DNA from 3 places in the Devosia sp. Leaf64 genome. Region 1 is predicted to be linked to each of the others. Evidence: predicted binding sites of a transcription regulator. Region 1 holds the regulator's gene; each other region holds the start of a gene.
The links. Region 1 encodes LexA, which represses DNA repair genes until DNA is damaged. Its sites were predicted from a motif close to TGTTCNNNNTGTGTTCNG; they were not measured.
Positions count from the first base shown of each region.

Region 1 (6,494 bases):
GTCGGCCAGCTCGGCGAAGGCGCGATCCTGAAACCGGCTGAAAAGTACCAGCGGATTGCGCAGACAGAAGGCCTGCCAAGGGATAATCATTGATCACTTGATCCTTCGGTCGTCACCACCCGGCTTGTCCGGGTGGTCCATCTTCGAGACGGATGGATTGCCCGGACAAGCCGGGCAATGACGATAGCGGAGAGGACAAACGTTACAGGCCGGGCAGCACAGAGTGCCGCCCGGCCTTTTTTTTGGCTGACGGTTTTTCACGGTGACGGGCGGCCATTGGCTCTACCTGTTTAGACATTGGGAGCCAAAGGCCGCCCGTCACAGGATCCGGAGTTTGCAGCAGGTCCGGGATCAGGCGCGAACGTTATTTCGGTCGCGGCTGCCGTATTTCAACTCCCCGCCCGGATAGGCGCCCCCATCCACCGGCCATTCCGCCCGACCCTGCGTGGGAGCCGTGTGACTGGCGGAATGGGGAGAGTATGGGCGAGGTTTTGGGGAGCGGGGAGAAGATGGATAAGTATTTTGGGGTTTTGGGGTTTACCCCACCTAGTTTGCCATTCGGGCATAGCCCTCATGGCCCTCTCTCCTGAAGTTGCGCCACTGGCGCAATTTTGCCTGCGGCCGGATCGAAGCCATTAGTAGGAGGAGGGACGCATCGAGTTTGCCTAAGTGACAGCCCTTTTCACCGCTGAGATATGAAATCCGCTGCTGCAGGCTAATCGCACTCGGCGTAGAAACGCGATCGCGACTAAAGAATGTCACGCTCAATCCGGATAAGAGCTTAGATGTTCGTGGATGATGCGCCAAGCATCACCGCGCTTGGCGAGCACCGTGGTGCCTCGTCCTGATCCTTCGGCGTCTTTGCCATCGACCACAGCGCGCCAACAGAACCGATAGGTGCAGCTCGCTGCCGTGTCGCCGTCCGCGATCCAGGTGAGGTCTTCAAGCCAGTACGTCTCGTTCTCAAGACGCTGCCATGTTCGTTCGAAGGCACTGCGAATGGCATCGATGCCGGTGAAACTGCCGGAACTGAACCAGAAGACTGCATCGGGATCGATCAGCGGGACCAGCAATGAAAAGTCGTGATGGTTGATCAGGTCGGCATAAGCCGCCATCACCGTTTTGGGTGTGGCGGCGCCGGGCATTAGTATTTGCGGAGGAGGCCGACGAGGCGGCCTTGAACTTTTACGCGATCCGGCGGGAAGATGCGGGTCTCGTAGGCCGGGTTGGCAGCTTCGAGTGCGATAGTGTTGCCCTTGCGCCGGAGGCGTTTGAGGGTGGCCTCTTCGTCATCGACCAGCGCGACGATGATTTCGCCGGTGCTGGCCTGATCCTGCTTTTTGATAACGACCGTGTCGCCATCGAAAATGCCGGCGTCGATCATGGAGTCGCCGCGGACTTCCAACGCATAGTGTTCGCCCGCGCCAAGCATTTCAGGCGGGACCTGAATGGTGTGGGAATGAGTCTGGATCGCCTCGATGGGCGTACCGGCAGCGATGCGCCCCATAACCGGGATCGAGATCGGTCGGGCATAATCCTCCGCGGCGATGCCGCGTGGCTGTGGCGCGCTGACTTTTCCGAGGCTGCCTTCGATAACCGACGGCTCAAACTTGGCTTTGCGCCCGCCGAGGGATGGGTTCATGGAATCCGGCAGCTTGACGACCTCGAGGGCTCTCGCCCGGTTGGGCAGGCGGCGGATGAAGCCACGCTCTTCGAGCGCAGTGATTAACCGATGGATGCCTGACTTCGACGCTAAATCCAGCGCATCCTTCATTTCGTCGAAGGATGGGGGAATGCCGCTTTCCTTCATCCGTTCGTGGATGAACATCAGCAATTCGTGTTGTTTGCGCGTCAGCATCGCCGGTGAGCCCTAGAATCGGAACGGATACGGAACGACTATATGTGTTCCGTCTATGTTCCGCAAGAGTCTCCCATCTTTGCCAAATAGAGGCGCAGTAGAGATTCTCGCTTTCGCCGGAAGACGTCGCGTCAGCGGCAAGACTAGAGCACGGCGGCGAGGTCTTTCGCCAGTTGGGCGAGTTCGGCGTCGTCAGCACGGCCGCTGGCATGGGCGCCGAAGGCGGTGCCCTCGTAGGCAGGGATCAGATGGAAATGGAGATGAAAGACGGTCTGGCCAGCCGGGGCCTCGTTGAACTGGGCGAGGCGGATGCCGTCGGCTTTCGTTACAGTCTGCAGGGCCTTGGCGACGCGTTGGACGAGCGGCATCACCGCCGAAAGGGCCGCGGGATCGGCATCGAGAAGGTTACGCGATGGGGCCTTGGGAATTACGAGGGTGTGACCCTTGGACTGCGGAAAAATGTCGAGCATGACGAGGGCCGTGTCGTCCTCGTAGACCTTGTGGCAAGGCAGTTCGCCCTTGAGGATTTTGGCGAAGATATTGGTTGGGTCGTAGGTCATCAAAGCCTCGGATTATTCGGCAGCGGCGAGCGCTTCGTCGCCGGCATTGTTGGCATATCGGAAGCGGAAGAAATTGAGGACGGCAAGGCCGGTAAGGGTCACCGGTACATATTTGAAGCCGCGGGTGATGAAGAAGAGAGCGATGCCGACCGCCGTTTCCGCCGACATCGCGCCCTTGCCCATGGCGGAGGTGAAGGAGGAGGGGACAATGTGGCGATAGATGAGGTCGTCGGAGCGATAATAGTGGCGGGCGCGGGCAGCGAAGGCGCGCTTCGAACTGGAATAATCGCGCAATTCATCCATGCCCATATCGCCGTGAAATTCGACCTCGGAGCCGAGCGCCCAGACCTCCGGCGCGAGGAGCCTATCCTTGCCCATGAGGGTGAAGCGCTCGATCAGGTCGCGAAACGTGACGTAATTGGCGTTCCAGCAATCGTCCGTTTTGGCGCCGTGCGAAAGGATCAGAACGTCGGCGCGCGCGAGCTTTTCGTCCATCGCGGCGTAATTTCCGGCGGTGAAATCGACGCCGGACTTTGCCGTTTCGACAATGCCGCCCCGCTTTTCGAGTGCTTTGACCATGGCCGAGCCGAAGGCGCCGCTTGCGCCGGTGATGAGGAAGCGCCGGCCAGCAATCTGGCAGGTGGTGCCGACCAGGAGATCAAAGGTATTGGCAAAGGAGGAGAAGAAATTGTGCGGATAGACGTGGTGCATGGCGTGGTAATTGTTGTTGACCCACAAGAGGCCTTGCTTGCCGCCCACGCGGTCCATCGACATGTGATTGTAGTCGAGCCCTTCCTCGCGGAGGGTCAGCGCGAACATGACGGTGCGGATGACGGCAACGACGGCCACGGGCTGCCAAGGCAGCGCGAGGAGGAACAGCGCGATTGCGGCCATCGAGGTCAAATATTCGGGCAGGACGTGAAACCAGATATTCTGGCGGGCATAGGCCGGATTGACCTGCATATCGAGACCGAGGAATTTATGGTGGACCCAGTGCCAGGACGAGAAGGTGCGCAGCAGCGGGATCTTGGAATTTTCCCAGCGGTGCAGCAGCCAGTGCAGGGTGTCGAACAGGGTCGTTGCCACTACGAAGACAAGAAGAGCTTCGATAATGAAGGCGACGACATCCCACAAATCCATTAGTCCCGGGTCTCCTGATCACTTGATGCGCGCTGTCTAGCACAATCGATCGGCTGGGGCTAACGCTCCTGCCGATCGCCGCGCCGGTATGGCGTAAACCCTTCAAGCGCCTCTTGTTCCCGCTCAACGGCGGGACGTTCCGCCTCGAGATAATCCGCTACCGCGTCGCGTAAACCCGCGTGAGCGATCCAGTGGACGGAGTGAGTGGTGACGGGGGTATAGCCGCGCGCCAGCTTGTGTTCGCCCTGTGCGCCGGCCTCGACGACCGCAAGCTTGTGGGCGATGGCAAAGTCGATAGCCTGATAGTAGCAGATCTCGAAATGGAGAAAGGCGACTTCGCGGGTCGAACCCCAATTGCGCCCATAGAGGCGATCCTTGCCGATGAAATTGATGGCCCCGGCAATGGGCTCGTCGCCATCATAGGCAAAGATCAGCACGATCCGCTCGGCCATATACCGGCCGAGAAGCGAGAAGAATTTCCGGTTGAGATAAGGCTGGCCCCATTTGCGCGCGCCTGTGTCTTCATAAAAATCGAAGAAAGCATCCCAGTGATGCTCCTTGATTTCATCGCCGCGCAGCCATTTGACGGTCAAGCCATCAGCGAGCGCGTCGCGACGCTCGCGGCGGATAGTCTTGCGCTTGCGCGAGGATAGCGTTTCGAGAAAATCTTCGAAGGTCGCAAAGCCCTGGTTGTGCCAATGGAATTGAGTGTCGACGCGGCCAAGCCAGCCAGTTGCTTCGGCAATGTCGGCATCTTCATCGGGCAGGAAGGTGAGGTGCACCGACGAAGCGTTGCGCTGCAAGGCGAGCTGCTGCGCCGTTTCGAGGAGTGCGGTTTTGATCTCGATTCTGTCGGACGGGACCAGGAGCTTTGGGGCGGTTGCGGGCGTGAAGGGCACTGAACCCTGGAGCTTGGGATAATAATGCCCGCCGGCGCGCTCGAGGGCCTGGGCCCAGCCATGGTCGAAGACGTATTCGCCCATGGAATGGGATTTGAGGAACAGCGGCAAAAGGCCGACGGGCGTGTCGCCTTCCGAAACCACGACGTGTTGCGGTTGCCAGCCGGTACGGCCGGTGGCGCAGCCTGATTCTTCGAGCGCGCGGAAAAAAGCGAAGTCGAGGAACGGATTGTCGGGCACGCCATCGGTGCCCGGCACGAGTGCGTTCCACACGTCGGCTCCGATAGATGCCGTTGTGGGATGAATGGTGGCAGTCAGATTATTGGGAGACACTGTCCGGGTTGAACCCTTCGAACACGATCTGGTCGATGTAGGGGCGCGCGGCCTCTGCTTCAACCTTAGACCGGATCGTCCAGGCGGTCACGGGCTTGCCGAGCGCGCGCCAAAAGGTGATCGCGGGCAGGGTCAGGGCGTTCTTGTCGCAAGAGATGAAGTCGAACTGCGTCTCATGCCAGTGGAGAAGGTGGCGCAGGGAGTAGCGCTCGTCTTCGGAGATCCCCGGTGGGTAGTCCTCGCCCTCATAGTCATAGGTGATGATGCCCCGCGGGCCGGAGAAGCCGTAGTCGCGGATGAGGGTGATGAGCTTGGGATCAAATGATTCGACGGTGACGGGGCCGGCATATTTCGCGAGGGCGTCAGCGGCGACGCGGGCAAGGCGCTGAGTGGCTTGCGTGGTCGGCTGGTGCTTGAGCTCGATCTGAAGGAGGGCGCGGCCAGCGATCTGCTCGAGAAAGGCGTCGAGGGTTTGGGGGCAATCGCCGGCGGCGCTGTCTAGGAGCGTCAGCGCGGTCATTTCGGCGACGGTGCGGTCGCTGACGAGTCCGGTTTCGCCGGTCAGACGATCCAGCTTTTCGTCGTGAAAAACCACCGCATGACCATCGCTGGTGAGTTGCAGGTCGCATTCGATGGCAAAGTCGCCCGCAATAGCGCCGGCAAAGGCGCTGGCGCTGTTTTCGATGACGCCGTTGGCGCGATCATGGAGGCCACGATGGGCGACGGGGCGGGGAAAGAGCGGTTCGGTCATGGTGAAAGTCTGCCAGCGAGAGTGGAGGCGTGGGGTTCGCACGCCTCCGTGACAGTGTGATTGCAGTTCGGCTTAGACTTCCACGACCGCGTCGATTTCTACGGCAGCGCCAAAGGGCAGGGAGGTGACGCCGAAAGCTGCGCGAGCATGCTTGCCATTTTCGCCGAGGATGGCGACGAGCAGGTTCGAAGCGCCATTGGCGACAAGGTGCTGTTCAGTGAAGTCATCGGCGGAACACACGAGAACCGTGAGCTTCAGGATTTTCTTGATGTCCTGGAGCTGAACGCCAGCCGTGTGGACGATGTGTGCGAGAACGTTGAGAATGGCGAGTTCAGCAGCATTGCCGCCCTGCTGCACATTCATCGTGTCGCCGAGCCGCCCCTCGACGACGCCGGCTTCGCCAATCGAAATCTGGCCTGATACATAGATCAGGTTGCCGCTGCGGGTAACGGGGACATAACTGGCGACAGGCGCCTTGGCGGCTGGCAGCTCATAGCCATATTCGCGGAGCTTTTGGATCGGATCGGTCATCTGGTCTTACCTTCCAGGTCTTCTGCTTCTTCTTCGGATGCCGGAGCCGAAAGCGTTTCGGACCGGTTGGTGTAGAGCTTGCCGCGAACGACCGCCGTGCGGCCGAAGCGGGATCGGACGCGGTCCATGGCCCTTTCCGCTGCAGCCTTCCGGGCCACTTGTGGCTCCAAGAGGTCGCTGGGGTCAGACCCATCTGCCGCATCGAGACCCGAGACACCGATGCCAATCAAGCGAAACGACGTTCCGTCCGCTTCACGCTGCAACAGGGTCAGACCGGCTTCGTAGAGGACGTTTGCAAGCTGTGTCGGCATCATCAGGTGTCTCGCCCGCGTGCGCAACTTAAATCCCGTGGTCTTGAGCTTGAGCGTCACTGTGTCGCCAACGAGCGACTTGCTTTTCAGCCGCTCAGACAGGCGTTCGCT
Region 1 covers NZ_LMLO01000018.1:227,353-233,846, reverse strand. Annotated here, with positions in the region: gene ASE94_RS10305 (IlvD/Edd family dehydratase) at 1-93, shown strand, start outside; gene ASE94_RS10300 (nuclear transport factor 2 family protein) at 765-1,145, opposite strand; gene lexA (transcriptional repressor LexA) at 1,145-1,858, opposite strand; gene ASE94_RS10290 (HIT family protein) at 2,002-2,421, opposite strand; gene ASE94_RS10285 (hypothetical protein) at 2,431-3,558, opposite strand; gene ASE94_RS10280 (GNAT family N-acetyltransferase) at 3,618-4,742, opposite strand; gene ASE94_RS10275 (glycerophosphodiester phosphodiesterase family protein) at 4,777-5,541, opposite strand; gene ASE94_RS10270 (RidA family protein) at 5,614-6,072, opposite strand; gene ASE94_RS10265 (DNA polymerase IV) at 6,069-6,494, opposite strand, start outside.

Region 2 (6,494 bases), on a different contig from region 1:
CGACATCCATCCCAGCCGCAATAGCTCAGGCGACCATCGGCACGCGCTATGCCGAAGGCCGAGTTGGGGGCGCCACATTCCTCGCAGTGGTAGATCGGAAATTTGTGTGTCGCGTCGGGGATTGGCGAGACAGCGCCGCCTTCGGATTGGAATTTCGTGGGCATCGACTCTTCTCTTCGAAAGCTGCCTGATGGTGCTAAATCTGGCGAGAAGCGCGGTCAAGGAGCTGACCCATGCCGGCCCCGGGTTCGCCGACTAGCAACCGAGTTTTAGTTGGTGGCGTTGCAAAACCGAGCGGTGACACAACTTACGAGCAAGAATAATATCGTACTACGCTGGTTTAACGTTGGATGACGACGCTGTGAGAGTTCCTGATTTTTGCCGCGACCTCCGCAGCTGATCGGTTCGATCGTTACCGTCTCCGACCATCGCGACGCGGGATGCATTCTGACGAGCTTTTGTTCCCACAACCACGAGCATTCTCACGCGATCGACCATCATGACGTTCTAGGCAGGTTTGGAAAGGTCGCCGTCGACTACGAATTTAAGCGTGCGATGAGATGCCCGATCTGTGGAGCGCCGGGCGGAGGCCTCAGCATTCGACCGACAAAGTTTTCTTAGCCAGCACCCCCTGATTGAGCTCGTAGGAAACTTGCGATGTGCAATCTTTATAGCCACACCTCAAATCGTGATGCCATCGCCGCTCTCGTGCGAGAGCTTGCCCTGTTTTCGGACAACCTCGGAAACCTTGCACCACAAACCGGCATCTTTCCCGACTATCTCGCCCCAGTCGTTCGCAATACGTCAGCAGGCCGAGAGCTCGCTAAATTGCGCTGGGGTCTGCCATCCTCTGGCAAGGCGCTCTACGACAGTGCGGCCAAAAGAGCTGATAAATTGCGAGCCAAGGGCAAAGAGGTCGATTTCGACGCGCTGCTCGCTGCAGAGCCCGATAATGGCACGACGAATGTCAGAAACATCCGATCAGAAACCGGCCGATGGAATTCTCACTGGAACAGATGGATGGGCGTCGAAAACCGCTGCGTCGTTCCTTTCACATCGTTTTCCGAATTCGACAGCACGGTCGGTGAGGCGGGGAAGAAGAAGGGGGACACGTGGTTTGCCTTGGACCAGTCCAGGCCGTTGGCTTTCTTCGCCGGGATCTGGGTCGAAGGCTGGAGCGGGGTAAGAAAAATGAAGACCGGTCGGGAAGAAAACCTTGATCTCTTCGGCTTTCTCACCTGTACGCCGAACAACATGGTCGGCAGCATACACATGAAGGCAATGCCGGTGATCTTGAAGACGCCCGACGAGATCGAGATGTGGCTCACAGCACCAAAAGAAGAGGCTCTTGCTTTGCAGCGGCCACTTCCCGACAATGTTCTCGAGATCGTCTCTGTTGGCACCAACGAAGATCCGCCGAACAACCAGATCGACGCACGGGAAAACCAATTGTTTTGACCGTCACAAGGCGAGTGTGAGCTGTTCCACGTCGCTCGATCGGTCCGTCGCTTCAAAACCGGAAATCGAGATACCTAGTAAACGTATGCCCTTCGATGTTGGGAACACTGGCGCCAATAATGCGTGTGCAGTTCGCTCCACTGTTTCCCGGGTGCCCAGTGGCGCCTGTTCAGTCCGACTGCGGGTAATGATCTCGAAGTCGGCGAACTTCACTTTCAGAGTAAGAGTTCGGCCATAAAGAGCCTTCTGCTCTGCGTGTCGCCATACCTTGTCGATGATTGGCGAGAGTTTTTCTAAAGCCGCCGCGAGATCATGGACGTCATCGAAGAAGGTGTTCTCGCCACCCACACTCTTCCGAACGCGATCCGGCTTGACCCGGCGATAGTCGATGCCGCGCGCAATCCAGTAATAATACTCTCCACTTGATCGGAAATGCCGCTGCAAGAATTCGAGGTTTTGGGCTTCAAGATCCGCTCCGGTTTCGATTCCAAGCGCCTTCATTTTCGAGGCCGTCGCCGGTCCGACGCCGTGGAATTTGGCGACCGGTAAGGTTCGAACGAAGGCCTGGCCTTTTGCCGGTGGAATAACAAACTGGCCATTGGGCTTGTTGTGGCCAGAGGCCATCTTTGCCAGGAACTTGTTGTAGGAAACGCCGGCTGAGGCCGTCAGACCCGTGACGGCAAAGATCTTTGCCCGGATCTCTTCGGCGATCTCGCTGGCAATAGTCATGCCTTTCAAATTTTCCGTCACATCGAGATAGGCTTCATCGAGCGAAAGCGGCTCGATAAGTGGCGTGTACTCGGCAAAAATCTCATGGATCTGCGCCGAAACCGATTTGTAGACGTCGAAGCGCGGCTTTACGAAAATCAGCTCAGGGCATTTCCGTGCTGCGGTGACCGACGGCATGGCCGATCGCACACCGAAGACTCTGGCCTCGTAACTGGCAGCGGCGACCACACCACGCTGGCGTGCACCGCCAACTGCCACAGGCTTGCCCCTCAGACTTGGATCATCGCGCTGTTCGACCGATGCGAAAAAGGCATCCATGTCGACATGGACGATTTTACGAATGCGCTCATTGTCCAGCGGGTTTTCCCCAAGCCGCTCTGAGCCGCAAGCCCCTGAATCCTCTGACATGATCATCCACCACGAGTGCAACGCAGAGCAGTTCAACCCGATGGTCGGGCAAACCGGATTGACTCCGACCCGAGTCTGATAGAACAAAGAGGGAACATATTCCCTGTCTGCACGCTTGAAAAGGCGGGTGGAGAAATACGAACTAAAAAATGAACCAGGCCATCGACACTGCGATGATCGCCGAGCTTCGCGAGAAGATCGGACGCCTTGAAGGCAGGCCTGCCTCGCAACGGGTGGTCCTTCCATTTGGGGTCGATGTCATTGATCGGCACTTGCCGGGTGGCGGTTTGTCCCTAGGAGCCCTGCATGAAGTCGCAGGCGGCGGGAATGGCGCGATCGATGGTGCAGCGGCGGCCCTTTTTGCAGCAGGCATCGTCGCGCGAACCAAAGGCAAGGTTCTCTGGTGCGTCACGCGACAGGACCTCTTCGCGCCAGCGATTGCTCAGGTCGGGTTGAGCGCCAACCGGGTCATCTATGTCGAGGCTGGTGACGAGCAATCGGTCCTCGAGGCTTTCGAGGAGGGTATGCGGTACGGGGGGCTCGGTGGAATCGTCGCCGAGGTTGCCAAGTTGACGATGACCGCATCGCGCAGACTACAGCTGGCTGCAGAAACGTCAGGCGCCATTGGGATCGCGATCAGACGTTGGCGACGTCAAACGGAGGCAGCTGATTTCGGGCAGCCGACAGCGGCTGTCACCCGATGGCGCGTCAGCACACTGCCATCGCGTCCATTGCCGGTGCCGGGTGTGGGGAGAGCGCGCTGGCAGGTTGAACTCATCAGGTGCCGCGGTGCTGAAGCGGCAGATTTCGAAGTTGAGGCTTGTGATGGCAAGGGTCGTCTCTCTCTATTTTCCGACCTTCCCAACCGACCGGTTTCGACGCGTTCGGGGAAGCGCAGCGCCGCCGGCTGAAGAGCCCGTGGTGCTCGTAACGCGTCGCGGCAGCCGTCGCGAAATTGCGGCCCTCGATCATGCAGCCCTGTCCGTCGGGCTCCGCAAGGGCATGCCGGTGAGCAAGGCGCAAGCGATGATAAAGTCATTGCATGTTGCCGAGCTCGACGCGGCAGGCGACAGGGAGGCGATCGAGCGCTTGGCACTTTGGGCGTTGCAGCGCTTTTCGCCTCTTGTTGCCGCGGATCATCCAGATGGCATCATCATGGATATTGCGGGCGCCGACCATCTCCATGGCGGTGAGGAAATGGTGCTCGAGAAAATCCTGTCGCAGTTCAAAGCGGCAGAGCTTCTGGGGAAGGCAGCCTTGGCAGACACCTGGGGACAGGCCCACGCTTTGGCACGATACCACAAGCACCCTGCTGTCCTGGTTGAGCCGGGGCAGGGGGCTTCGATCATTCACGACCTGCCATTGCCTGCCTTGCGATTGCCGGAGGCAACAGTGGCGGCCCTAAGAGGGCTTGGCTTTGAAACTATCAAAGATCTCAGCGTCGCGCCACGAGCCACCCTGACGCTTCGGTTTGGCCCAGAAGTCGGCCGGCGTCTTGATCAGGCCATGGGGTTAGTCGGTGAACCCATTGAGCCAATGGAGCTGCCTGAAATCATTGAGGTCGTCCGACCTTTCGGCGAGCCGATTGGCGCTGCGGACACCATCGCAAAGTATATCGGCCAGTTGGTCGAGCGTCTGGTTGGCGCTCTCGAACTGAAGGGACTAGGAGCGAAGCGTGTCGATCTCCTGGCGCACCGCGTGGACCACACCACGGTGACGGTCCGGGTCGGCACCGCCTTGCCGATCAGAGACACCAAAAGGTTGACCCGGCTCTTAGCCGACAAGATCGAAAAAATTGATCCCGGCTTCGGCATTGAGCAATTGCGGCTGCGCGCCATTCAGGCAGAGCCACTCGATCCAACGCAGATGATCAACTCGCTTGTTGACGGTGATGATCAGGATGTTTCTGCCCTAATCGATCTTTTGACCAATAGGATGGGGCAGGGTGCGCTTTATCGCTTTGCGCCGATCGCCAGTGACATTCCTGAGCGGTCCGTCCAGAAGGTCGCCCCTCTTTCGCAGGAGGCGCTCAGCGATTGGCCAAGCAAATGGCCTCGACCGACAAGGCTCCTTCCCTATCCTGAGCCGATCGACACCATGGCATTGCTGCCCGATCATCCGCCGGTCTGGTTCACCTGGCGCGGCATTCGACGCCGGATCAAAGCCGCGGATGGCCCCGAGCGCATTTTTGGCGAGTGGTGGAAAACCGATTCCGAGATTGCCGCAGTGCGCGACTATTTTCGCGTCGAGGATGAGGCAGGTGAACGGTTCTGGATTTATCGGGCCGGCGACGGCGAAGATCCTGAGACCGGCAGCCACAAATGGTATCTTCATGGCGTCTTCGGATGAGATACGCCGAGCTTCAGGTCACGAGCCATTTCAGCTTTCTGAGGGGAGCTAGCTCCGCCGAAGAGCTGTTCGCGACCGCTGCGATCCTTGGCATCGAAGCTTTGGCTGTTGTCGATCGCAACAGTCTTGCCGGCATCGTCAGAGCTCATGTGGCTGCCAAGACCACTGGCGTCAGGCTGATCGTTGGCTGCCGACTCGATCTCGTTGATGGGACATCAGTTCTCGTCTATCCGAGAGATCGCTTAGCCTATGGCCGGCTGTGCCGACTTCTCTCGTTGGGTAAGGCCCGCGGCGGGAAGGGCAAATGCGATCTGCACTGGTCGGATGTCGCTACGTACAAAGAGGGATTGGTCGCGATCCTCGTCCCCGACGAGGCAGATGAAACGTCGGCGATGCAGCTCCGGCGCCTCAAAGAGACATTTGGGGATGATGGCTATCTCGCACTGACCTTGAGGCGAAGGCCCAACGACCAGCTCAGGCTGCACGAACTGCAGACCCTGGCTGACGCCTTAAGTGTTTTCACTGTCGTGACGAATGACGTTCTGTTCCATGAACCGTCCCGCCGGATTCTGCAGGATGTTGTCACCTGCATTCGTACTGTGGCGACCATCGACGATGTCGGTTTTGATCGAGAACGCCATGCCGACCGCTATCTGAAACCGCCCGCCGAAATGGTCAGACTGTTTCCGCGGAATCGGGATGCCGTCGAGCGAACCGTCGCGGTGATGAACAAATGTCGCTTCAATCTCGAAGAGCTTGCCTATCAGTATCCTGAGGAGGCCGCGATCTCTGGGCTTACACCGCAACAGGCGTTGGAGAAGCTGACCTGGGAGGGTGCAGAGAAGCGATATCCAGAAGGCGTTCCTGAACGCGTCATTGGCATCATCAAACATGAGCTCGATCTGAGCGAAAAGCTCAATTACGCGCCATATTTTCTCACCGTAAATTCCATTGTTGCCTTCGCCCGCAGTCGCGACATTCTCTGTCAGGGGAGAGGATCCGCCGCGAATTCTGCGGTCTGTTTCGTGCTGGGGATCACCAGCATCGATCCTGACCGCAATGATCTTCTTTTCGAGCGCTTCGTATCGATGGAGCGACGCGAACCGCCCGATATCGATGTCGACTTCGAGCACGAGAGGCGCGAGATCGTGATGCAGTGGGTTTACGAGACCTATGGCCGGGATCACGCAGCGCTCACCTCAACGGTGATCCGCTATCGATCAAAAGGTGCACTTAGGGACGTCGGCAAAGCATTGGGCTTGCCCGAGGACATGATCAAGCTCTTGTCGAGCCAGGTCTGGGGTTGGTCGAAAGATGGCGTCAGCCAGAAGCAGGCCGAAGAGCTGAACTTCAACCTGAGCGATCGCCGCCTCGTTCTCGCGCTTGAGCTCGCTAAGGAACTCATGGGCGCGCCACGGCATCTGAGCCAACACCCTGGCGGGTTCGTCCTGACCAATGATCGGCTCGACGAACTTGTGCCGATTGAACCTGCTCGGATGATCAATCGCCAGGTGATTGAATGGGACAAGGACGATATCGATGCCCTGAAA
Region 2 covers NZ_LMLO01000016.1:59,546-66,039, reverse strand. Annotated here, with positions in the region: gene ASE94_RS08720 (SOS response-associated peptidase family protein) at 658-1,458, shown strand; gene dinB (DNA polymerase IV) at 1,462-2,595, opposite strand; gene ASE94_RS08710 (ImuA family protein) at 2,745-3,506, shown strand; gene ASE94_RS08705 (DNA polymerase Y family protein) at 3,421-4,944, shown strand; gene ASE94_RS08700 (error-prone DNA polymerase) at 4,941-6,494, shown strand, end outside.
Region 2: a site for LexA is predicted at 2,675-2,692, ahead of dinB (DNA polymerase IV). Genes of this name have one in related genera too.

Region 3 (6,494 bases), on a different contig from region 1:
GCGCCAGAATTTTCGAAATTTCCGTACAGACCGCATCGTCAATTTGGTCGTGACCGATGAGCGCTACGGCAAGCGCCGCTCCGTGCTCGAACGCGAATGGCGCGAGAGCTGGGTGAATGATCGCCGCAATGACGACGCGTAACGCTTTGGATTCACGTGAAACACGGCAGCCGTAAAGGCAAAGCTGCGAGCTAAAAAATAGATTGGCGCAGCGGGAGTTTGATGGGCGCGGGAAACCCTGTGGTGCGTTCGGTCCAGAAACGATCGCGGAGCATTTCCGGAAAGACATGGCCCTTGGGGAGGTCATGCTGCCCGAACCAACCGGCTTCGCTAATGCTCTCGCCCAAGGCGGGATTGGCGGTGATATCGATCTCACCGGAAATGAAGCGCGCGAGAAACCAGAATTTCACCACCCGGCCCCAGCCATCGACCAACTCGTCGATATAAGCAAGATTTTGCGCCATGACGCGGAGGCCGGTTTCTTCGAAAGCCTCGCGTTCTGCGGCTTGCCAGAGTTCTTCGCTGCCTTCGACGCCGCCCCCGGGGCCAGCCCAGAAATCATGCTTGCCAGCGCGATAGTGACGAACGAGGAGAATTTTGTCGTCGCGCATGGCCAGAACGCCGGCCGAAATGCGATGGCGCATAAAAATCTCCTCAAACTCTGCTTCACGTGAATCACTGACCCACCAATACAGCATGAAGCGTCGCGGGTAGTGCTTCGAGTTTGATTTCGCCAAGGGCAAGTCCAGCGAGCAGCGCAAGATGGACGAAACCGATCATGAGTGTCGCAAACATAAAGCGCGTTTTGCGCGTCTTGTGCCGGAAAATTGCCTGGCCCAGGAGGCCGCCAATGATGCCAAAGGCAAGATCGAGACCATGCAAAGTGGCTTCGCTGACCCGCCAGGCTTGCGCTTCCGCCGCGCGCTTATCCAGCCAATAAACGAAAAATGTCAGCACGCCGCCGGCGGCGTAGGGCAGGAGCAGGAAGCCGGCAAATGGGTCATGCCAGATGAGATAGGCCAAGAGGCCCAGCAGACTCAGCGCAAGGATAAGCTGCCAATCGAGCTCGCGCCTGATTTGGCTCCGGCGCGCTTGCGGCGTAACCGGATTGGCACCTGCAATGGTGACGGAGCGTGCCTCAAGCTGTTGTTTCTCGCCCTTGCGCGCAGCGAAATAGACCACGTCGCCGACGCGCGGGCGTGTTGCGATCCGCATGATGGATGAAATATGGACGAAGTAGCGCTGGCCATCATCGCCCGCGATGAAGCCAAAGCCACGCGCATCATTCCAGTGAACCAGTTCACCGCGAAGATTGCTCACGCAGCACCGAAATTGAGACGATAGCTTAAGGCTTCCGCGATGTGCGGACGCGCGACTTTTTCGGAATTGGCCAGGTCGGCCAAAGTGCGGGCAACCTTGAGAACGCGATGATAGGCGCGCGCGGAAAGATTGTAGCGCTCGGCCGCCATGAGCAGCAGCGTTTGACTATCGCGGTCGGGCTCGACGAGTTTTTCGATCAGCGTTGAACTGGCGGCCGCATTGGTCAACACCTCTGGCGCGCCGACCGCTTTGTACCGCTCGCGCTGACGCACGCGAGCCATGGCTACGCGCTGGGCAACGACAGACGACGGCTCAGCGGTGGGAGCAGAGCCGATCATATCCGTCGCGGAGACGGCTGGAACATCGATGCGGATGTCGATGCGATCAAGGAATGGCCCGGAAATGCGCGACTGATAATCGGCGGCGCAGGCGTCCCCGCGCTTGCAAGTGTGGCCGGGCGTGCCGGCCATGCCGCATTTGCAGGGGTTCATGGCGGCGATGAGCTGGAAGCGACTGGGGTAAGTGACGCGGGCATTGGCGCGGGCAATGACCATTTCGCCGCTTTCGAGCGGTTGGCGGAGACTATCGAGGACACTGGGCGCGAATTCGGGCAGCTCATCGAGAAACAGAACGCCGTTGTGGGCAAGGCTCGCTTCGCCCGGCCGCACTTTTAGGCCACCGCCAACCAGCGCGGCCATCGAAGCTGAATGATGCGGGGCGCGGAACGGACGCCGATCGGACAGGGCGCCACCCGCCAGTTCACCAGCGATCGACTGGATCATCGAGATATCGAGCAATTCGCGCGGCTCAAGCGGCGGCAGGATCGAGGGCAATCGCGCGGCCAGCATAGATTTGCCGGCGCCGGGCGGACCAACAAGAAGAAGATTATGACCGCCGGCTGCCGCAACTTCGAGCGCCCGGCGCGCCACGGCCTGACCCCGGACATCGGCCAGGTCGGGCAGAGTACCGGCATCGATCAGGCGCTGCACCGGACGCGGCCGGGCCTGCAATTGCCGGCCGACGAGATGATTGGCAAGGGAGAGAAGACTATCGACCGCGACAATATCGATGTCTTTATTGGCCCAGGCCGCCTCGGGGCCAGATGCCGTGGGGCAGATAATGCCCAACCCCCGGGCCGTGGCGGCAATGGCGGCAGGAAGAACGCCGCCCACATGGGCCAGACGGCCATCAAGCCCCAGTTCACCAAGCACCAGATAGCGATCGAGCGCATCCTGTGGGATAGCGCCGATGGCAGCCATCAGGCCCAGAGCGATGGGGAGATCATAGTGGCTCCCTTCCTTGGGCAGATCGGCCGGGGCGAGATTGACCGTGATGCGTTTGGGCGGGAGGCCGAGGCCAGAAGCGACAAGCGCTGCGCGAACGCGCTCGCTTGATTCCTTTACCGCCTTATCGGGCAGACCAACCATCAGAAACTTGGAAAGACCGGGCGCGATTTGCACCTGAACATCGACCGGCACCGCCTCGATGCCGTTAAAGGCGACTGTGGCAACACGCGTAACCATGAACAAGGCCCCCACCTCAAGCAACGCTAACAGAAGAACCGCGTCAGTCAAGAACGGAGAGCGAACAGAAGATGGCTCGTTAACCATGTTCACTGCCACATTGGTTACCCTAAACGTCCATTAACCCCGACATGTTGAATCAAAGGCTGTGATTGTCTTTCTAAGTCGAGTGTGTTGATGGCCCGCGCCTTTCGTTTGCCCGCCTCTGTTTCCGCTCTGTTGCGCCACGCTGTGATGGGCCTGACAGTGGCAGCATTGGCAGCTTGCGCGACCGGCGGCGGGCTTTATGGCGCCATTCCGGGAGACAACCGGCCCCATGCCGGTGTCGATCGCGCCCGCGGCATGCCGGTGCAAGGCATCGACGTCGCGCGATATCAGGAAAATATCGATTTCGACCGGGCGCGGGCCGGCGGCACCCACTTTGTCTTCATGAAGGCGACGGAGGGGAAGGACTATGTCGATCCCAATTTCCGCGCCAATTGGGAGCGGGCGCGCAATGCCGGCATGCCGCGCGGCGCCTATCATTTCATGACTTGGTGTTCGCTGGCTTCGGAGCAGGCCAATTGGTTCGTGCAGAACGTGCCGGCCGATCCAAGCGCCCTGCCACCCGTGCTCGACCTCGAATGGAACAATCATTCAAGCTGCACGGTAAAGCCGAGCAAGGCCGATGCGCTCGAAAAAATCCGGCTCATGCTCGATGTGATGGAGCGCCATACCGGCAAGCTGCCGATCATCTATACCGACATGAACTTCCACCGCGATATCCTCGCAGGCGAATATTTTCCGAACACATTCTGGCTGCGCTCGACCGCAGCCGAGCCGCATGAGCGCTACGAAAACCGCACCTGGACTTTCTGGCAATATACCCAGACGGGCGTTGTGCCTGGGGTCAAGGGCGAGGTCGACCGGAACGTCTTCTATGGCTCGACGAATGACTGGTTGATGTTCCTCTCGACAGGTTGCGACCCTCGCGCCATCTCGGCCCTCGCCCCCACCGGCCGCTGCCAGTTCGTCAAGTAGCGGCGCCGAGGAGGCCCGAGGCCTTGATGCCGTCGAAGACGAACTGCACAGCGAGAGCCGCAAGCAGGATGCCGACGACGCGGGAAACCACGGAAAGACCAGTCAGCCCGAGGAGGCGCTGGATGGGAATAGCGACGAGCAGCGTCAACCAGGCCAGCGCTAAGATGACGATGATGGCGGCGATGACCAGCCAGAATTCGGCTTGGGACTCGGCGCCGGTCGTCAGCAGGATGACGGCGCTGATGGCGCCGGGACCCGCTAGGAGCGGCATGGCGAGCGGGAACACCGAAATATCGTGGGCCTGACGGGCTTCAACCTCTTCCTCGTCGGTCGTGCCTGTGCCGCCCGAATGGCGCGCGAAAACCATGTCGATGGCGATCAATAGCAGCAGGACGCCGCCAGCCGTGCGCAGCGCAGGGATGGTAATGCCGAAGACATCAAGGATCAGATTGCCGAGGAAGGCGAAGAACAACAGGATCAACAGCGCGATAACGACGCCACGGGTCGCAAAGGTGCGGCGCTGCGCGGGTGTATTATCTTTTGTCAGCGCGGCGAAGATGAAGGCGATATCGGCAACGCCGACTGTCGCGAACAGCGTCGCAAAGGCGACGAGAAAAGCCGAAGTATCCATGGATCGCCCCGCAAACCCCAAACCTTAGCACTAGGGGATTTGGCGGGGGAGGCCAAGAGGGCTAGGCGGCGAGCCAACTCATGGGCAGGTCAAGTGCCTCGGCAATACGTGCGGCCTCATCTCGAGAAAACAGGCGATCGCCGGCTTCGATTTGAGTGAGGACCATGCCGTCAATTCCAGTAGCAACCGCAAGATCAGTGACGTCTAAGCCACGCCATTTTCGGAATGCGCAGAGACGGCTCTCTCCGGCAAGAATTTCGGCGCTGACTGAAGCGGGAAGGATATCTTCCGACCGGAGAGCGGCGCGCGCGGCAGCAAAAGCTGCTGCGTCGGCCCCATCTTCAAAAGCATCGTCACGATCAGCCAGAAGTGCCTCATACTCTGCCCGAGACATGAGCACCATTTCCTCGCCAGTGGGCGTAGTAATAATCTGGACACCCATCAGAGCCTCCTATCGATAGGTGGTCGTTTCTCGCTTGCCGATCTGGACCGCCAAAATTGTCAGGCGGTCTTCGTCGAAAAGCACACGGTACCGGCCAATTCGAAGGCGAAAGCCCGATTGACCCTGCAGAGCCTTAATATCACCTCTGCCTGTCATGGCGTAAAGATCAAGCCCGTGGGAAATCTGCTCGCGCGCGAACAAAGGCAGCGCATCCAGTTCTTTTGCCGCCTGCGCAGTCAGAATGATGGTTTTCATCGTGACCTCCTGATCGCAGACGACACTAAAGAGGAATGGTTGTTGGCCCTTACACCATGCGCCGCTTTTCGATCGCGTCCCAGATCATCACAGCGATGTCGGGGCCACCAAAACGCTTGATTTCGCGGATGCCGGTGGGGGAGGTGACGTTGATTTCGGTGAGGTAGTCGCCGATGACGTCGATGCCGACGAAAATCATGTCGCGCTCTTTGAGCGCCGGGGCGATGGCGGCGCAGATTTCTTTTTCGCGCTCGGTGAGGGGCGACAGTTCGGGGCGGCCGCCGACATGCATATTGGAGCGCGCTTCGCCATCGGCAGGAATGCGGTTGAGGCCGGCGACAGGCTCGCCATCGACGATGATGATGCGCTTGTCGCCCTTGCGGACGTCGGGAAGGTATTTTTGGATCATGAAAGGTTCGGGATAGTTGATCTCGAACAGTTCGATGAGGGACGCCAGGTTATGGTCGCCTTCCTGGAGGAAGAAGACGCCAGCGCCGCCATTGCCGTAGAGCGGCTTGACGATGATATTGCCGTGCTCCTTGCGGAAGGCGTGGATTTCGGCGCGGTCGCGCGTCACCAGCGTCGGCGGCATTAGTTCGGGGAAATCCGTCACCAGGATTTTTTCCGGTGCATTGCGCACCGCGGCGGGCGGATTGACCACCAGCGTCTTGGGGTGCAGCCGCTCAAGGATGTGGCTGATGGTGATGTAGTTCATGTTGAAGGGCGGATCCTGGCGCATCAGGATCACGTCCTGGGTCGAAAGATCCAAGCGCTTGGCTTCGCCGAGGGTAAAATGCTGGCCCTTTTCGGCATCGGTCACCGTGATCGGCTGGACGAGAGCGGTGACGACGTTGTCGCGAAGCGACAGGGTGTCAGCCGTATAATGCAGCAATTCGTGGCCGCGGGCCTGGGCCTCGAGCATCATGGCGAAGGTGGAATCGCCGCGTGGATTGATGGTGGAGACGTGGTCCATCTGGACGGCGACTTTGAGCATTTTTATCTCTTTGATTTGCGGGACCACACAAGAACCGTGGTCAACCGTCAGCATCGAATGCGTTGATGAGATGGCGCGGCCAGCGGCCGGGCGCAAGAAAAATCACGTCGAAGCGGTAGGTCTTTTCTGCCTCGCGGGGGTGACGCGAAAGCCAATGCTCAGCCGCACGAATGATGCGCGATGTGTTCACCGCCGCGAGCGCGTCTGCTTCCAGAGTATGGTTCGCGCGGGTTTTCACCTCGACGAAGGCGATGGTGCCATGGCGCTCGATCACTAGATCGATTTCGCCCATCGGCGTTTTGTAGCGGC
Region 3 covers NZ_LMLO01000019.1:70,033-76,526, forward strand. Annotated here, with positions in the region: gene ASE94_RS11455 (YafY family protein) at 1-142, shown strand, start outside; gene ASE94_RS11460 (NUDIX hydrolase) at 192-644, opposite strand; gene ASE94_RS11465 (DUF1294 domain-containing protein) at 676-1,320, opposite strand; gene ASE94_RS11470 (YifB family Mg chelatase-like AAA ATPase) at 1,317-2,843, opposite strand; gene ASE94_RS11475 (GH25 family lysozyme) at 3,021-3,863, shown strand; gene ASE94_RS11480 (MarC family protein) at 3,856-4,494, opposite strand; gene ASE94_RS11485 (helix-turn-helix transcriptional regulator) at 4,556-4,936, opposite strand; gene ASE94_RS11490 (hypothetical protein) at 4,946-5,191, opposite strand; gene gshB (glutathione synthase) at 5,241-6,185, opposite strand; gene ASE94_RS11500 (YraN family protein) at 6,226-6,494, opposite strand, start outside.
Region 3: a site for LexA is predicted at 2,893-2,910, ahead of ASE94_RS11470 (YifB family Mg chelatase-like AAA ATPase). Genes of this name have one in related genera too.